Regions from separate parts of the Blautia sp. NSJ-175 genome, predicted to be linked through region 1. Evidence: riboswitches for the same ligand, from Rfam matches in the RefSeq annotation. Region 1 holds a riboswitch; the other holds the start of a gene.
What was found. A riboswitch is a leader RNA that binds a small molecule or an ion and turns the genes downstream of it on or off. The one in region 1 is predicted to bind cobalamin.
Positions count from the first base shown of each region.

Region 2: another riboswitch for cobalamin. It lies ahead of MUB35_RS21045 (energy-coupling factor ABC transporter permease); the one in region 1 lies ahead of MUB35_RS04445 (DUF2284 domain-containing protein).

Region 1 covers NZ_JALIFQ010000002.1:189,286-198,163, forward strand. Annotated here, with positions in the region: gene MUB35_RS04430 (ABC transporter substrate-binding protein) at 1-453, opposite strand, end outside; gene MUB35_RS04435 (uroporphyrinogen decarboxylase family protein) at 487-1,758, opposite strand; gene MUB35_RS04440 (LacI family DNA-binding transcriptional regulator) at 1,933-2,961, opposite strand; gene MUB35_RS04445 (DUF2284 domain-containing protein) at 3,228-3,779, opposite strand; cobalamin riboswitch at 4,119-4,309, opposite strand; gene MUB35_RS04450 (adenosylcobinamide amidohydrolase) at 4,384-5,472, opposite strand; gene srtB (class B sortase) at 5,505-6,338, opposite strand; gene MUB35_RS04460 (ECF transporter S component) at 6,342-7,202, opposite strand; gene MUB35_RS04465 (ABC transporter ATP-binding protein) at 7,208-8,878, opposite strand, start outside.
Region 2 covers NZ_JALIFQ010000015.1:107,723-116,600, reverse strand. Annotated here, with positions in the region: gene MUB35_RS21070 (NADase-type glycan-binding domain-containing protein) at 1-543, shown strand, start outside; gene MUB35_RS30895 (sirohydrochlorin cobaltochelatase) at 638-1,426, opposite strand; partial or broken gene MUB35_RS30890 (energy-coupling factor ABC transporter ATP-binding protein) at 1,700-2,302, opposite strand; gene cbiQ (cobalt ECF transporter T component CbiQ) at 2,299-3,075, opposite strand; gene MUB35_RS21050 (energy-coupling factor ABC transporter substrate-binding protein) at 3,105-3,404, opposite strand; gene MUB35_RS21045 (energy-coupling factor ABC transporter permease) at 3,406-4,152, opposite strand; cobalamin riboswitch at 4,351-4,531, opposite strand; gene hemA (glutamyl-tRNA reductase) at 4,765-5,994, shown strand; gene MUB35_RS21035 (precorrin-2 dehydrogenase/sirohydrochlorin ferrochelatase family protein) at 5,984-6,460, shown strand; partial or broken gene hemC (hydroxymethylbilane synthase) at 6,457-7,320, shown strand; gene cobA (uroporphyrinogen-III C-methyltransferase) at 7,351-8,878, shown strand, end outside.

The DNA.
Region 1 (8,878 bases):
GTTCTTGACCATCTTATCCGTTACATCGTCCCGCTCCATAAATTCGTCAAGAGGATAATAGCACATCTGCTCCTCGGACATAAAGCGTGAGAAAAACCCCTGTTCCTGATCTACCAAATCGGGGGCTCCTTCTCCCCCGGATGCATTGATCACTGCCAAACGTTCAGAAAGCGCATCTGTTGTCATGATCTCAATGGTAAAATTAACATCCGGATGTTCCTTCTTATATTCCTCTGTCACCCATCTGAAATATTCCGCATGTGGTTCTGCAAATGCCCATATTACAATATCATCTGAATTCGTATCTGTTACTGTCTCTGTATCTCCCCCTGTACCTGTATCCGCCTGATTTTCCTTCCCCCCATTATCTGTCTCTTCGCTTGTGCCGCCGCATCCGGTTAAAATTGTAGTCATCAGCATTGCCGTTCCCAAAAACATCGCCATTTTTTTCATAGTTTTTCCCCACTTTCCTCTCCAAAACGAGACCTATTTCGTATTCTTGAAATCTTCAACTGCCTGAAACATTGCCAGCATATTCTCTGCACTTGTAGGACTTTGTATATTGTGCGTTGTATTAAATATAAATCCGCCGCCCTTTGAAAATAGTTCCAGGCGTTCTCTTACCTCCTGATATACTTCATCCGGTGTACCGAAAGGCAGAGTATGCTGTGTATCAATACCTCCACCCCAGAAAACAAACTTATCGCCCCACTCTTCCTTCAGGATCTTACCATTCATTCCCTTGGCTGAGAGCTGAACAGGATTCAGAATATCCATTCCTGCTTCGTAAAAGTCCTGTAAAAATGTCATGACTGCGCCGCATGTATGATAAAATGTTTTCCAATTTGTATTTTTGTGCACCCAGTCATTGATTCTTTTATAATACGGTTTGTAAAACTCTCTAAACGAATCCAATGACATAAACGGCCCGTTCTGAGTTCCAAAGTCTGTCCCTGATATGTAAATCACCTGGATTTTGTCGCCGCAGGCCTGGCGGATCAATTCTGCATTTTTTAGTCCCGTCTCCACCTGCATCTCAAAAATCTCATGGATATAGTCCGGACATACATGATGTGCCATCATAAAATCTGACAGGTTCCTGATTCCTTTCGGATATTTCACATTCGGTCCGGGAACCGTTGCAAAATCACCTATTGAGGCTATGGCACCGCTGTAAACAATTCCGTAATCTGTATTGTTATAGTAGTAGTCACACTGCCGTTTCAGTTCATCCAGCTGTTCATCTGTAATGACAGCAAAGTCATCCTTAAAATCCACCCGCGCACTGTCTGTGTCTTCATCAAACTCGATATTTCCTCTGGTAATGTTGTCAAAGAAAAATCCCCCTTTTGGCATCATACCGGATGGCGGTACGCTTAAATCCCCCTGGGGATACAGATATGTACGACCTGTCTCATCTACTGTGGTATTAAAATTCAAGGGAACATCAACTGCAAGACCGGACTGCAATACCCAGGGCTTACGGCCCGAATTGGAAAATCCGAACATGTTCATGCCTGTGGATACTTCCACACAGTCAAGATGCAGTTTCTGACGAACATCCTCTTCCACTTCCCCCAATAACTGAAGAGGTTCGTTGATCTTTACTCTTTTTTCCTCCAGGCCCAGTGCCCTCCTTAACCGGTCAAGAGCATTTGCATTGATTCCGGTAATTGGTGTCGCCCCCATATCTACGACCACTTCTTCCGGCTCAATATGATTCAGTGTCTGATTCAGCCTTTCTCTGCTGGTTGCCATTTTTCTTCCTCCTCCAATGTAGTTCATCAAAGAATTTTACTATCTCGAGTTTCATAAAACCCTTTGAAATTTATTAGTAAAAGCATACGCTTAAAACTAATCTTTTCTTTCGTGTCCGTGCACGATAAAGGTTAAATTTTTTCTCTTTACCCTTGATCGGATAAAGAGAAACTTTCATAAGTTATATTTTGTTGCTATAAATATATGCGTCTTTACTGTAGATTCCTTTGGTTTTGTGCCATATAAAAGATAACGCCCTAAAATTTCAACTCCCAGAAATCCCTGCCTGAAGGGCTCCTGACAAATGGTGGCTGAGACAACACCGGATTTCAAATTTTCCCGCACAATATCCGTAAGGTCATACGTTATTATACGGAGCTTTCTTCCGCATTCCGACTCACGGACGGCCTTTATACCACCCTCCACACCTGCTGATGCAAAACAGATCGTAGTCAGTTCAGGCTTCTCTTTCAGCAGCGCTTTCACCTGTTCATATGATTTCTGGTCATCGTCGTCATTCTCAATAACTGCTTCCACTGTTATATTACTGTAATCTCTTTTCAGGGTTTTCTTTATTCCCCTGAGACGCTGCTCCTGTGCCATGACCATACTGGAACCGATGATCAGGGCGACATGTTCCTCGAATCCATTGCTCATCATACCCAGCAGTTCACCTGCCACACATCCGCTGGTTATATAATCGCACCCCACATACGCAAGATGTTTTACACTGGATATGTCTGTATTTATAGTTACTACCGGTATATTTGCGTCTTCCAATTCCTGGATCTTCTGTGCCACATTTGGGGAATTAACCGGAGTTATTACAAGACCGGATATTTTTTCTGCCAGAAGTCCATCTATTTCTTTTAGTAAAAGGTCCGCGTCAAACCCTTTAATCTTTCTGACAATATTCTGTATTCCAAAATGCCCCATTTCCTCCAGTGCGTTGTTGACACCATTGATAACATCATTAAAAAATGGATTGCCCTCCGAACAAAGAATTACGCCTATTGTCTTAGTATATCTTTTATTTGCCAGTGTTCTGGCTGCCATATCGGGCTTATACCCCAGCTCGTCTGCTATTTTTATGATTCTTTCCGCTACCTGCGGATTTACACCCGGTCTGTGATTTAAGGCCCGGTCCACTGTCCCTCTTGATACATTCGCTGCTTCTGCGACTTCTCGGATTGTAACTTTCATGGTTTCTCCTACACCGTGTCCGTGCACGTTTAATAATTGTATTATAATCTATACAATCGCTTTTGGCAATTGTCTATAATATGCGAAATTTGTCATTAAATTTTGTGAATATTTACTAACTTTTGGGAATGCTCTGTCTCAATCAGCAGATATGATACAAAACACATTAAAAAAATGGTACTCCATTTACGAAGTACCATCTAATATTCATATATTTATCAGTCCGGACTGCTCCGTATCTGACCTTCTCTGCAATCCGTTATTCTTTATTTTTTATCAAAAAGATACATACTAAAAAACGAAACCACATCCCCATTCCACTGCATATTCATATTGCAGTGTTTCGCCATCTTCGCCGCATCTATACAATACGCAGACAGACAGGAAAAACGATTCTGCTCCTGCACGCATGGTTTTCCTTCCGGCATATTACATGCGTCGCACAGGTTGCAGGGTCCGCACATGACGAACATGCCGTCCTTATCCAGTCCTCTTCTCTTGAGTTCTTCTACTGTGCGCAGTGTCATCCGGGTGTGTATCTTCTTGATCTGTTTTGTCTCCGCATCATCAAAGATGTTGTTAACAGGTGTTCTGGACTGGAAAACTACCGCCCGGCGGTACTGCATAACTCTGTTCTCCATCTCTTCGGGGGTTCCGCAGTAGGGTGGACATCCATAGTTATTGCCATAATTTCCACAGTCGTTCTGTTCGCAGAACTTGCGGAACTCATGTTCAAATTCTAAATCTTCCGTGTTCATTACGGCGGCTTTCGCAAACCCCGCATCCTCAGCGACTGCAATCAAATCTTCTTCACGCATATTACTGATTCTCCCTTCTGAATCCCTCCGGTCTGTCTCGCACGGACACTCTGCCGGCTGTCCCTGTCATAAATAAAGCTGCTGACAGGCAGTTATCCCGCAGCAGCTTCTAACACTATTTCCTTTACCTGCAGGAGGCCCATGAGCGGATGATGTCAGACCAATCTATACATTTGGGGTGCGGAGGATAAAACATATAGAAACAAAATCGTCTCTTGGGCTCCTCCTGCTTTTCATGGATGCATAAATTCCTCACACAGGTTCCTGTTTCGTTCACGTTCTAAGCAGGCATTCCATATCAAATAACATAATGGATGGAAAACTTTCTTCGGAAGTCTCAACCTTTTACTCATCCAAGCAGGTTTCCTGACTCACGGATCTTCGTTCGGCGCTCCTTCTCATATAATCTCTTATACAATGGACTTATGCGCTTCGCTCCCCGCTCACAGTGACCGGATCGTCCAGGACTTACACCTGATTCCCTTTTCACCAGGATTTTCTAAAAGAGGGCAAAACTAAATCCTGATGCACTTGGCAAGCTGATATGGAATTTATACACATGATTACTTTAGCACAATGGCCGGTATCTGTCAATTCCTCCGGCTCATATTCTTTCTTTAATCGCAAAAATAATATGATCCATGAGAACAGCATCCTCTCCCATACGGGGACTGTCCATCCCGAATGCACACAGAAGCTTCCTCTCCGCATCCAGCACTTCCCTTTCCTTCAGCATCCCCCACTCCCTCTCATCCAGCAGATGCGCTTCAAGAGCGGCCCATGAAACTGCATCTCCGCAGCCTGCCCACTCTTCTGCCTGCCGCTTAAAATCCGCCTGTTCTGACGGCTCTATGACGCCTGTCTCCACAGCACGGGAGGCTGCCGCATCTGCCGTTATGCAGAATCTCTCCAGCCTTCGGAAGACATTGTGCTGCATCCTGGCGCCTGCGCCAGTCTGCAGAAACAGGGATTCCATCACAGCCTCTTTCACCGCACATCCTATCATTTCTCCTATTTTGCTGTGTGCGCCCGTCTCCGTGATCTTAAAATCAGACTCCATGTCAGCCACAATGATCGTGCCGTCTGTACCGGAACCCGTGGCAAGCCCGTGGGAATATCTGCTGGCTATGCACAGCTCCTGGATCGCGGCTGTTTTTGCCTCTGTACAGGTTATCAGGGCCTTGGCAATGGCCCCGTCTGTCAGGTCCGCATTCAGGAAAATCATAAGATTGATCGTTCCCAGTGTATGCCTGCATTCCCCGTCCAGATCCACCCAGACCCCGTCCTTCTCGTACCAGGATGCCCGGTCCCCTGCACGCCCGGCGTTGACTTCAATACCGCCTGTTGCGATCACGCTGACGGCAATATCCCTGTACTGTGTCCTGACATAAGAGGCATTTTTCATAGAGGCGGCTGTCATAATACCTGATGACGAGTCCGCTGACAAACCTATGATGCTGTCAGAGACATAACGCATATGACTTTCATAGGTCCCTCCCTCAAGCCGTATCTCCTTTTCCCCCTCCTGTCCGCCGTCATAATTATATACAGCTTTTAAGTCTGTCCTCAATCCCCCGTTCTGGGGCGAAGTGCTCAGAACCTTCCTTTTTCCTCCGAAAACCGCGGCAATATATTTTTCATCTCTATAGAGTTTATCCCCTTTGCCGGGCAGAAACCTTTTATCCTGCATCATATATCTTTTCCTTTTCGCCGTCCTTATACTTTTTAATCCTTCTGTACCCCGTGAATGACAAGCCTTACGGATGCGTCACTGGTACAGGTGGCCAGGGTCACCACTTTATCCCTGATCGTCACTTCCACGCCCAGCTTCTCTTCTGAAGCGTCCAGTATGGTCTGCAGGAACTGCTGATGCGCCTGCTCGTTTTCAAACTTGATCTGGAATGCCATATCTTTTTTTGTGGCGTTGGCATCATGATAGGAGAATATCCGGTATCTGCTCCAGCCATCCGCTGTATAGATCCAGAAATACGGATTCTCTTTGACGGTCCCCTCATCCCGTATATTCTTCATACTGCCGAACATGGAGCCATCCCTCATGTTGTGGCCGAAGATGAAGGTATTTGCATCTGAAAAATCCTTATTTCCGTACGCATCCAGAAAAATACTTCCCACCGCGTTCTTATCCCCGGAAAATGTATGCTTGATATAATATGTATTATCCTCATCCTGCATGACCGGATAGTTAATGCCAAGAGCCGGGTAATAGAGCCAGGCCACCGTGTCCGGATTCTCCTTCTGAAGAGACTTCAGATCCACCTGCACATCCGGAACCTCCGGAACATCCGCATCCCCGTCATCCTTCTTCGGATCAGCCGAAACATCCTCTGCCTGATCCATACCGGCAGTCTTCTGCACCCGGGCATATTCCTCCCCGGCCCGTTTATACTGCTTCTGCAGGGATATCATATTGAAGACTCCATAGGCGATGATGCATACCGCACACAGTATCACAATATTCAGAATCCTGTTTTTTTTCTTTTTATCCGCAGACTTTACGTCTTCCGCTTCTTTCTCTTCCGTCCTTTTCTCTTCTGTCATACTCTACTCCTCAATCAAACCGTATTTTATTTTGATTCTCTCCAGCTTCTCGATCATGGGTTTACTGGCGAGCAGAAGAAAGATAACCGTTGCCGCCCCGTGCACCATGTCCACCGGCAGCCCTGATATATAGATAGCCAGAAGGTTCCTCTTCGTTATGGCATAGGAGGACATAAGCAGCGACACCGGGTTCATGATTCCTCCGTAAATAAACAGGGCTGCCCAGAAACCAAAGATACAGAGAGAAACCTTCCTGGCCTTCAGCCATCCTTTCTGGAACAGTATTCCGGCCAGAAACCCGATGATACCCATGGAGAACATCTGCCAGGGCGTCCATGGCCCCTGCCCAAACAGCATATTTGACACCAGCATGGAAAGTGCCCCTACCAAAAATCCGGACTCGGCCCCAAAACACACTGCCGATATGATCACAAACGCCATGACCGGCTTAAAACTGGGTACCATGAAAAATGCCGCCCTGCCGGCCACCGCTATGGCCGTGAGCACTGCGATGATCAACACTTCCCTGGCCTGGGGCCTTCGGCTTTCAAAGGTCAGAAAAAACGGTATCATAGAATAGAACACAATGAACAGACTGATCAGGAGATATTTCCTGTCATTGAAAAAATGTATCCCCACCCATATGGTCACAGGTATCATGACCACGATCAGAAATATAGCCGCCAGAGTCCTGGGCGGCAGTTTCCCCTTATTCTTCGGGACAGCCATCAAGTCACTGTATTCCAGATAATTAAGTTTCTCCTTTCCCTGAGGCTCCTCCCAAAAATCCGTGTCCACGGAGTCTGCACTCTTCTCATCCCAAAACACATCCAGAAAATCATCTAATTTATCATCCCGCAGCATACTGTTCACCTCCTGACGTATGCATCCACTCCTGCAACCACATCCTCCACGGTCACCGCGTCAGGAAAGAACTGTCGTGACATACGGTTTGCAGCGGTTGTATAGAAACTGTTTCCCGCAAAAAATTCTTTTGCCGGTTTATTTGTCACCACATTTCCCTCAAAGAACAGACCCACCCGGTCCGCGTACTGCGCACAGAATTCCACATCATGAGAAATGAGAAGAATGGTAACACCATGTTCTGTCAGCTTTCGCAGGATTTCTCCCAGTTCTTTTTTATAGTGGTTGTCTATCCCCTTCGTAGGCTCATCCATGAGCAGGATCCTGGGGCGCAGCAGCAGCACCTTTGCAAGTGCCAGCCGCTGCTGTTCTCCGCCGCTCAGATCATAGGGATGACGGTCTAAAAGGTCCGCCAGCTTTGTCAGGGACACAATTCCCGCAACAGCATCTCTCTTGCTCATTTCTATGGAAAAAGCGTCGCTCCTTTTTTCTTTTTTTCCGTCAATCATTTCATACAGATCGTCCCGCACTGTCTTCTTCACAAAAAGACTCTGGGGATTCTGGGGCATTACGCCGAGGAAGCCGTGATACAGCTCATTATCCGTGTATTTATCTATGCTCTTCCCCTCCAGCCATATTTTCCCTCTGTACGGGTGGCGGATACGGGCGATCAGATTCATGGTGGTACTTTTGCCGGTGCCGTTGCCGCCCACCAGCGCGAAGATTTCCCGTTTCCTTACATCCAGGGAAAGTCCCTTCACCACATCGGGCAGCTCACGCTCATAGCGGAACCAGATATCTCTGAGACGTATTTCCGGTACTTCCTTCTCTGAAAATACATGGGTTCTCTTCCTGACGGATTCTGTCTCATGATGAACGGATTCTGTTTCCCTGCCGTTTCCGCCTATGTTTTCTTCACACTCTGCGGCCTTTAGCTGAAGGTCTTCAAGCTCCTTTTCCAGCCATCTCCTTCCCTGCCTTACGGTCAGGGGACACTCCCGGCTGCTCTCCACCCCGGCATATACCTGCATAGGCGTGGGCATGGAAAGAAACATATCATGCCCCAGCTCCTTGAGTTTCCGCCCTATCTCTGAGGGCGTGCCGTCAGCAATCATTCTGCCGCCATCCATGACATATACCTGGTCTGCCCAGGGGATCACATCCTCCAGGCGGTGTTCTGTAAGAATAACCGTGGTTCCCACATCCCTGTTGATCTTCCTCACTGTCTCCAGAAAATCCGAGGCTGCTATGGGGTCAAGCTGGGATGTAGGCTCATCCAGGATCAGCAGCCTCGGATGCATAGCCATAACAGAAGCCAGATTCAGAAGCTGCTTCTGGCCTCCTGACAGCTCGTTTACATTACGCAGGAACCATGCCTGTATACCGAAATAAGAAGCCATCTCAGCCACTCTGAGCCGTATAGTGGCACTGTCATAGCCAAGACTCTCCAGTCCGAAAGCCAGCTCATGCCAGACTTTGTCCGTCACGATCTGGTTGTCAGGATTCTGAAGCACATAACCAATCTCCGCACTCTGGGTTCTCTCATCCACCTCTTCAAGCTCTGTTCCAAAATACCGTATACATCCGCTTTTCTGTCCATGGGAGGCAAGGACTGTCTTCATCTGTCTCAAAAGTGTACTTTTTCCGCATCCGCTTTTTCCGCACAGCACAACAAA
Region 2 (8,878 bases), on a different contig from region 1:
GAGCCGGAGAAGGAAGAAAAGCCTAAGGAAGAAAAAAAGGAAGAGAAGAAAGAGGAAAAGAAACAGGAATATTTTAAACAGGTGGATGCAGACAGCATTGACTTTTCAAAATTCCAGAAGGTTTCCATTGCATCCGCTGACCAGAATTCCCAGCAGTCCTCCGAAAAATATGATTACAGTGCAGCCAGCGCTGTGGATGGTGACACTGCTTCCTCCTGGCAGGAGGGAGAAGACGGACTGGGCGAAGGCACCGGCATCCGGCTGGATTTTGACAAAGCCCGCAAAGTGCAGTACATGGTGCTTTACCTGGGCAACTGGAGAAGTGAAAACATGTGGGAGGCAAATGCCAGACCCGCGTCCCTGACCATCAGCGTGGGCGATTCCCAGAAAAAGGATGTGGAGTTCTCTGATGAGATGAAAGCGTTCTGTCTGTCCTTTGATGAACCCGTGGAAGCTTCCTATGTATCCCTTTATATCAAAAGCGGATATGAAGGAGACAGATGGAATGACAACTGTATCTCCGAAGTTGAGATATATGAATAACAATATAAAAAGGCCATGGAGCAGAAGAGCAGCTTTCTGCTTCATGGCCTTTTTGGCAACAGCTCCGATGCCTGAATGGCTGTCGGAGACATATTTATCTGTCAATCGCACGGATGTGGTCAATAAAGAGACTGCGTATGCCTTCATATTCACCGAGACCTTTTAACACGGTCTTCACTTCATATCCCTCGTCTTTAAACTGGCTGTACCAGGATTCCGGGTCATCTCCTGCCATATCATTTTTCGCGTGGTCCCCTGCCACGATCATAAAGGGAGCCAGAACTACTTCCTTTGGCCGGTAAGCCTTCACCATTTTTTTCAGGCTTTCCATGGAAGGATAGGCTTCCACGGTCCCAAGGAAGAAATTGTGGTAGCCTTTATCCTTGAACGTGTAATCAAGAGCCGCATAGATGGAGTTGGCAAAATGTGTGGTGCCGTGTCCCATGAATACCAGTGCCTGATCCTTTGTAATATGGGAAAATTCCCGGGCGATGGCAGCGATCACTTTATGGCTGTCATCCTCTGTGGTGAGCAGCGGATCTCCGAAAGAAATGGAGTGGAAGGAATCCCGGAAGGAGAGGGCGTCCTCCTTCATTCGGTCATTTTCAATGCCGTTGATCACATGGGTGGGCTGTACCAGCACATCCGTGATGCCGTCGGCTGCCATCTGCTCCATGGCCTCCTTTACTGTGGGGACAATAATGTTGTCACGGTTTTTCAGCTTCCGTATGATCATTTTGCTGGTCCATGCCCGGTAGACAGGGTATTCGGGAAATGCCTGTCTCATGGAATCTTCAATGGCGTCAATGGTGACCTTTCTGGTGTCCTCATGGCTGGTGCCGAAGCTGACTGCCAGGATTGCTTTCTTTGTCTCTGTGTTCACTGGTGATATTCCTCCGTAATGTGTAGTATTCATATTGACATCTGCGATGTATTTTTCCAGAGTCTTCAGATTTTTGGGGACAGGCAGTGTGGGCTTTAAAATACCCTTCATACACAGACTGTCAAACAGCTCCAGAACAGCAGGCGGTTCCAGGTTCGTCCGGGCGAGGACTGCCTTGTTGCTGAATACATCAGCAGGGGTGCCGTGCATGAGAACCTTTCCCTCATGAAAAAGCATGATCTCATCTGCCCACTCATAGGCATAATTCACATCATGGGTGGCCATGAGGACGGTGATCCCGGCCTCTGTCAGACGATTGACGATGTGGTTGACCATGGTGGTGTGTTTGGGGTCCAGAGCCGCTGCCGGTTCATCTAAAATGATAATATCCGGATGCATAACAAGGATGTCTGCAATCGAGACCTGTTTTTTCTGCCCTCCGCTTAGGGAGTGGGTAGGCTTGTGGCGGAAAGGTGTGATCTCCAGATGATCAATAACCTCCTCCACCTCTTTTTTTGCATCCTCCTCGGACACACCCAGATTCAGGATGCCAAAGGAGATTTCCTGGTATACACTGGCTGAGAAGAGCTGGTTGTCAGGGTCCTGGAATACGATTCCTACCTTGCTGCGCAGTTTTAAGAGCCCCTTCTTGTCATAGGTGACCGGTTCTCCGTCAAAGTACAGGGTACCGGAGGAGGGACGGTGAATGCCGTTGCAGCATAAAAAGAAAGTGGATTTTCCGGAACCGTTGGAACCCATAAACGCAACTTTTTGTCCGCGTTTGATTTCCAGACTGAGACCGTTTAACGAATGGGAATTTTCATCGTCATAAGAAAAATATAAATTCTCTGCTTTCAGTATAATGTCATTGTTCATGTGAAGAACCTCCTCCAGATCATGATGGAAAATAAAAAGATTTCAAATAAAACAATCCACACAATCACTTTTTTCTTAGGAGGATAGGTTTCATTCAAAACATGGATGGTGCCGTCATAGCAGCGTGCTTCCATGGCACTGTAGAGGGCATTGGAGCGCTTTACTGCCCGAATCATCAAAACAGAGCCAAGGGAGCCGAAGGACTTTAAGCTTGTCCTGTAATCCCTGTTTCCAAGGCGGCTGTTCTGTGATGTGGAAATATAATACGCAGTGTCCAGCAGCACGAAGATGAACCGGTAGATGAGCAGCATAAGCTCGATCATCAGTTTGGGACAGTGGAGCTTTCCCAGTACATTTAAGATGTCCGGCATAGGTGTTGTCATGGACAGAAAATACAGGCAGGAGACTGCGGAAAGTGCCGTCAGGATCAACTGCAGAGCGTAGAGCAGGGCATCCAGACTTCCTGTGAGATATAAGCTCCCGATTGGGATGGCAAACAGGTCCAGCGGTTCGTGCTTTACATTCAGAACAATGGCAATGGTGCTCAGAATCAAGAAAGCCAGCGGCACAGTCATAAAGTGCAGATAGCGGGAAAAAGGGATTCCCCCCTTATAAACGGTGAGAATCCCTGTAACTGCTAAAACAATGCATGCGACCACGATGGAACGACTCATTACACAAAAAAGAAGTGTAATCATCGCAAACGCAAACTTTTCACCGGCATTTTCATATCTAAGCTTGGAAGTATAGCAAAGCTTATCAATGGTTATCATAAGTTACTCCTTTCGCCGGATGAAAAGTATCATTCGCCTTTTCCCAGCTTCTTTCTTTCTACAAAACGTCCCATAAAGAAGGCCAGAATGCCCACTCCGATGGAAGACTGTACGCAGAACAGAAGACTTTCCACTTCGCCCGGAAGCTCGCGGCCAAGCATTTTTTCAAGGAGCGGTTCCGCGATGGGCTGGAATCCGGAATCCACTTCCTCAACTATTTGGCTGCCGGCATCATCAGAGCCGCCGAAATCCGCATCCTTTAATGCAAAAAGCGGAACAAACGCAATTAAGAGAATCACAACTATTAATCCAATCACTGTTTTTTTCATATTACTTTGCCCCCTTTAAAAACCCGATGGTACGAAGTTCCGGTTTCGCATAGGTTTCAAGACCCATGATAATGAGAACTGTGATGACGCCTTCGATAATTGCCAGAGATAACTGTGTGGGTGCAAACATCAGCAGGAATTTTCCCATGGCTCCCATGATCGTGGTATCTGCATGATGAGCCAGAGCCAGCTGAACAGCAGTAACGCAGTATGTAAATAAATCGCCCAGGGTTGCTGCAAGGAAAATGGAAATATGCTTGTTTACCTTGCATTTTTTACATACGAAGAAAATTCCGTAGGATACAAAAGGTCCTGCAATCGCCATGGAAAAAGTATTGGCGCCCAGTGTGGTGAGTCCGCCGTGTGCCAGCAGGATTGCCTGGAAGAGCAGTACGATGATACCCAGAATGGAAACTGCGCTGGGACCGAAAAGGATAGCACCCAGTCCGGTTCCTGTCATATGGGAACAGCTTCCTGTTACAGACGGGATTTTCAGGGATGAAATAACGAACACGAATGCTCCTGACATTGCCAGCAGAGTGATCAGGTTTCTGTGTTCATTCAGGGTTTTCTTGATGGACATGAATCCTGCGATCAGGAATGGTACGCAGATGACACCCCATGCGATGCAGAACCCTCCGGGAAGATAACCTTCCATGATGTGCATGGCGCTGACGTTGGGCACGATACCAAAGGTCAGTGCGAACATGCTTGCCAGTACAATGATTTTTTTCTGTTTCTTACTCATTTTGTCTTTTCCTCCTTCTGATCGAGTAATAAAGCCTTACCCTTTAACCGGCAAAAGGCCAAAAAGGGTATAAAAAAACCTGGCGGCAGAAATACCGACAGGCCATCAGAAGAACAAACGCGGGGCAGGTGACTTTATACAAAGAATAAATGCCGTATCCGCCTGTTCTTACACAAGGCCATCGTTCGTAACCATTGTGTAAATCGTTTGTGACAGGCAGGTCTTCTGACTCGGGCCTCATCGCTGCATTTTGCCTTCCCAGTTTCCCAGTGACATTATAAAATGCAGCTCTTCCCTCACAGCGGCGTGACCGTGTGAGCTTTTAACTCAACTTTCCTATTCTTCCGCAAAAGCGGACACCTGTGCACACTCAATTCTGTGATTATTGTATCTCCCCGGAAGTTTTTTGTCAATTGAATTCGACAAGAAAAATCAGAAAACTATTATGGCACCAGATCTTCCTGCCGGGTATACGGGGAACAAGATGTTGCACCCGTTTTCATTCTGTGCTAATATGAAAAAACAGCAGGTGCCGTATAAGATTTGGAACAGTCATATTTTATGACCGCGGCATCTAAAAAACGGAAACGAAAGATATGGAGTGTAGGAACTATGAGTATTTCCATGATTGGAATTGATCACAGCAGAGCATCCGTAGATGTCCGGGCCAGATTTTCTTTCACCAAAAAAAATGCGGTGAGCGCTATGGAGCGTCTGAAAGAAGACAGGGACATCTTAGGGTGTATTATTTTGTCGACCTGCAACCGGATGGAGATCTGGGCCAGTGTGCAGGAAGACTGGGAGGGGTCCCTTCTTAGCTTTTTATGCAGAGAAAAAGAAGTTCCCGAGGAGGAATACCGGGAGTATTTTATCACAAGGGAAGGAAGGGAGGCTGTGGAGCATCTGTTTTATCTGACCAGCGGCCTGAAATCCCAGATTCTGGCGGAGGACCAGATCATTACCCAGGTGAAGGACGCACTGACTCTTTCCAGGGATGCCTACTGTACGGACGGTGTGCTGGAGGTGCTTTTTCGGATGGCAGTGACGGCGGCGAAGAAGGTTAAGACAGAAGTGGTATTTTCAAGGGCCAATACCTCTGTCATCCATCAGGCCATTGACAGGCTGGAAAACCAGGGATTTTCCATTCAGGGAAAAACCTGCATGGTCATCGGCAACGGGGAGATGGGAAAGGTGACAGCACTGGCTCTGAAAGAAGCAGGCGCTGATGTGACCGTGACCGTCCGTCAGTACCGGAGCGGCATTGTGACCATTCCCCAGGGGTGTGAGCGTATCAACTACGGCGACAGAATGGAACTGCTGCCAAAATGTGATCTGGTGGTATCCGCCACAGCCAGCCCGAACTGCACCATAACAAAAGAGCTTTTTGAAAACGCAGAGGTTCCCCATCATGTGATACTGATCGACCTGGCTGTGCCAAGAGATATTGACCCGGAGGTGGGAGAGCTGCAGAATGTGACGCTTTATGACATTGACAGCTTCAAGATCGATGCTGCCTCCCCAAGACTCCGGGCCAGCATGCAGAAGGCGGGGGCCATTTTGGATGAGCAGATGTCGGAATTTTATAATTGGTTTTCAGGGCGCGATGTATTTCCGAGAATCCAGGATATCAAGACAGAGGCAGTGGAGGATCTGAACGCGCGGATTCTGAAAATCTTAAAAAAGACGCCCATGGAGGACAGTGACAGGGAAAAACTCCTGAAAGCCATTGACACGGCAGCCGGAAAAGTGGTGAACAAAATGATCTTCGGCCTGCGGGATTCCCTGGAACAGGACGCGTTTATGGAGTGCGTGGCCGGATTGGAGAAGGTTTATGAAGACTGAGAAAAAACTGTTTCCCCTGTATACAGACCTGACACAGAAAAAAGCCGTGGTCATCGGCGGAGGAAAGATCGCTGCCAGAAGGATCAAAAGCCTTCTGGAATTTGTGGGGGAGCTGGTGGTGATCGCTCCTTTTGTACAGCCGGAGATCCGGGAGCTTGCAGAGAAGGGGGAGCTTATCTGGAAACAGAAAGAATACCGGCGGGAAGATCTGTACGACGCGGATTTGGCTCTGGCAGCCACAGATGACAGCAGAGTAAATGATGATATTTACAGTGCCTGCAAGTGTCTGGGCATACTGGTGAATACAGCCAGTGACCAGAACAAGTGTGATTTTCATTTCCCGGGACTTATCTGCCATGATGGCGTGGTCATTGGATTTAACGCGGCGGGAAAAGATCATAAAAAGACAAGACAGATGCGGGAAAAAGTGGAAGAATTTTTGAAAACGCCGGGAGGTAGAGCATGAACAGCAGGACAGTGGTAATCGGCAGCCGGGAGAGCCGGCTTGCTGTGATACAGAGCGAAATGGTGAAGGACTACATAGAGAAGAACAATGAGGGACTGAAGGCGGAGCTTCTCACCATGAAGACAACAGGGGATATCATTCTGGACCGAACCCTTGACAAAGTGGGGGGAAAGGGACTGTTTGTAAAAGAACTGGACCGGGCGCTTCTGGACGGAAGAAGTGAACTTTCCGTGCACAGCCTGAAGGATATGCCCATGGAGGTTCCGGATGAACTGCCTCTTCTGGCCTTTTCAAAAAGAGAGGACCCCAGAGATGCGCTGGTGCTCCCGGAGGGAGTGACCGAGCTTGACAGGACAAAGCCCATCGGCTGTTCCAGTCTCAGGCGTACCCTGCAGCTTCGGGAATTATTCCCGGATATGGAGTGCAGGAGTGTCAGAGGAAATGTGCAGACGCGGCTTCGGAAACTGGACAGCGGGGAGTACAGCGCGCTGGTGCTGGCAGCGGCGGGCCTTAAAAGGCTGGGGCTTACCCACAGGATTTCCAGATATTTTGAGCCGGAGGAGATGCTTCCGGCAGCAGGACAGGGCATTTTGACCGTGCAGGGCAGAAAAGGGAAGGATTACTCTTATCTGGACGGCTACGGGGACGCGGATAGTACCTGTGCGGCTTTGGCAGAGCGCTCTTTTGTAAGGTTTTTGAACGGCGGATGTTCCTCGCCGGTGGCTGCCCACGCGGTGGTGGACCGGGATGAAATCCTGCTTACCGGACTCTATTACGAGGAAGAGACAGGCGCTTATAAAAAGGGCAGTCTGAAAGGGAAAAGAGAAGAAGCAGAGGAGCTGGGCGTGCGTCTTGCACAGAAACTGAGAGAGGAGTGCAGAAGAGAGAATATGACAGCCAGGGAACAGGAAACAGACAATAGATACTGCAAAGGAAAGGTCTGGCTTGTGGGCGCCGGCCCGGGCGACATCGGACTTTTTACCCTGAAGGGCATGGAGACCTTGAAAAACGCAGAGGTGGTAGTATATGACAGCCTGGTGGGGCAGGGGGTATTATCCCGGATTCCGGCCGGCGTGCGCCTGATCAACGTGGGAAAACGTGCCTCCCACCATATTATGCCCCAGGAACAGATCAACCAGGTTCTTGTGGATGAGGCAAAAAAAGGTTACCGGGTGGTGCGTCTAAAGGGCGGGGACCCGTTCCTCTTCGGAAGAGGCGGGGAGGAGCTGGAGCTTCTTACAAAAGAGGGAATCCCCTACGAAGTGGTGCCCGGAGTGACCTCACCTTTGGCAGTCCCCGCGTACAACGGGATTCCCGTGACACACAGGAATTACTGTTCCTCCCTGCACATTATCACAGGCCACAAAAAGCAGGGGGAGGCCTATGACATAGATTTTGACGCGCTTGTGCGCACGAAGGGCACTCTGGTATTTCTTATGGGCGTCACCGCGCTTCCGGATATCTGTAACTCTCTGCTGCAGGCGGGTATGCAAAAAGAGATGCCGGCTGCCATTTTACAGAAGGGAACCACAGCGGGGCAGAAGCGGATCGTGGCCACAGTTGCCACACTTGAGGAGGAAGTAAAGCGCCGGGGAATCGAGACACCGGCGATCATTGTAGTGGGTGAGGTGTGTTCCCTTGCGGATACCTTCGGATGGTATGAAAAGCTGCCTCTTGCAGGGTATAAAGTGCTGGTCACAAGACCCAGGGAAACCATTTCCACCATGTCACAAAAACTGCGTCTGATGGGTGCTGAGGTGCTGGAGCTTCCGGCTATCCGCACAGCTCCCCTTGCAGACCAGAGCGCGCTTCATAACGCATTCGGACAGCTTCACACCTATGACTGGCTGGCATTTACAAGTCCTATCGGTGTAAACGTGTTCTTTGAGGAGATGAAAAAAGCCGGGACAGATGTCCGCAGACTAGGCCGCGCGAAGATTGCCGCCATCGGAAAGGGCACGAAAAAGGCACTGGAAGAGAGAGGTCTGTTCGTGGATCTCATGCCTGAAGTGTTTGACGGGGAATCTCTGGGGAAAGCTCTGTGCAGTGTTTGCAGCGGGAATGAGAAGATCCTTCTTCCGAGAGCCAAGATCGGCGGAAAAGAGATCATCCAGGAGCTGGAGAAAAAGCCGGGACTTTTCATCTGTGATGTGCCCACTTATGACACTTTCTATGAAAAACAGGAAGTGATCGATGAGAAAAAAGCTTTTGAGAGCGGAGAGATCAACTGTGCGGTTTTCACAAGCGCATCCACGGTAAGAGGATTTGCGGAGGCGGTAAAAGGGCTTGACTTTACAAAAGTAACGGCTGCCTGCATTGGAAAACAGACGAAAGCCGCGGCGGATGCCCTGGGTATGAAGACATTTATGGCGAAACAGGCCACCATTGACAGTGTGGTGGATTTGGTTGTAGACTTAA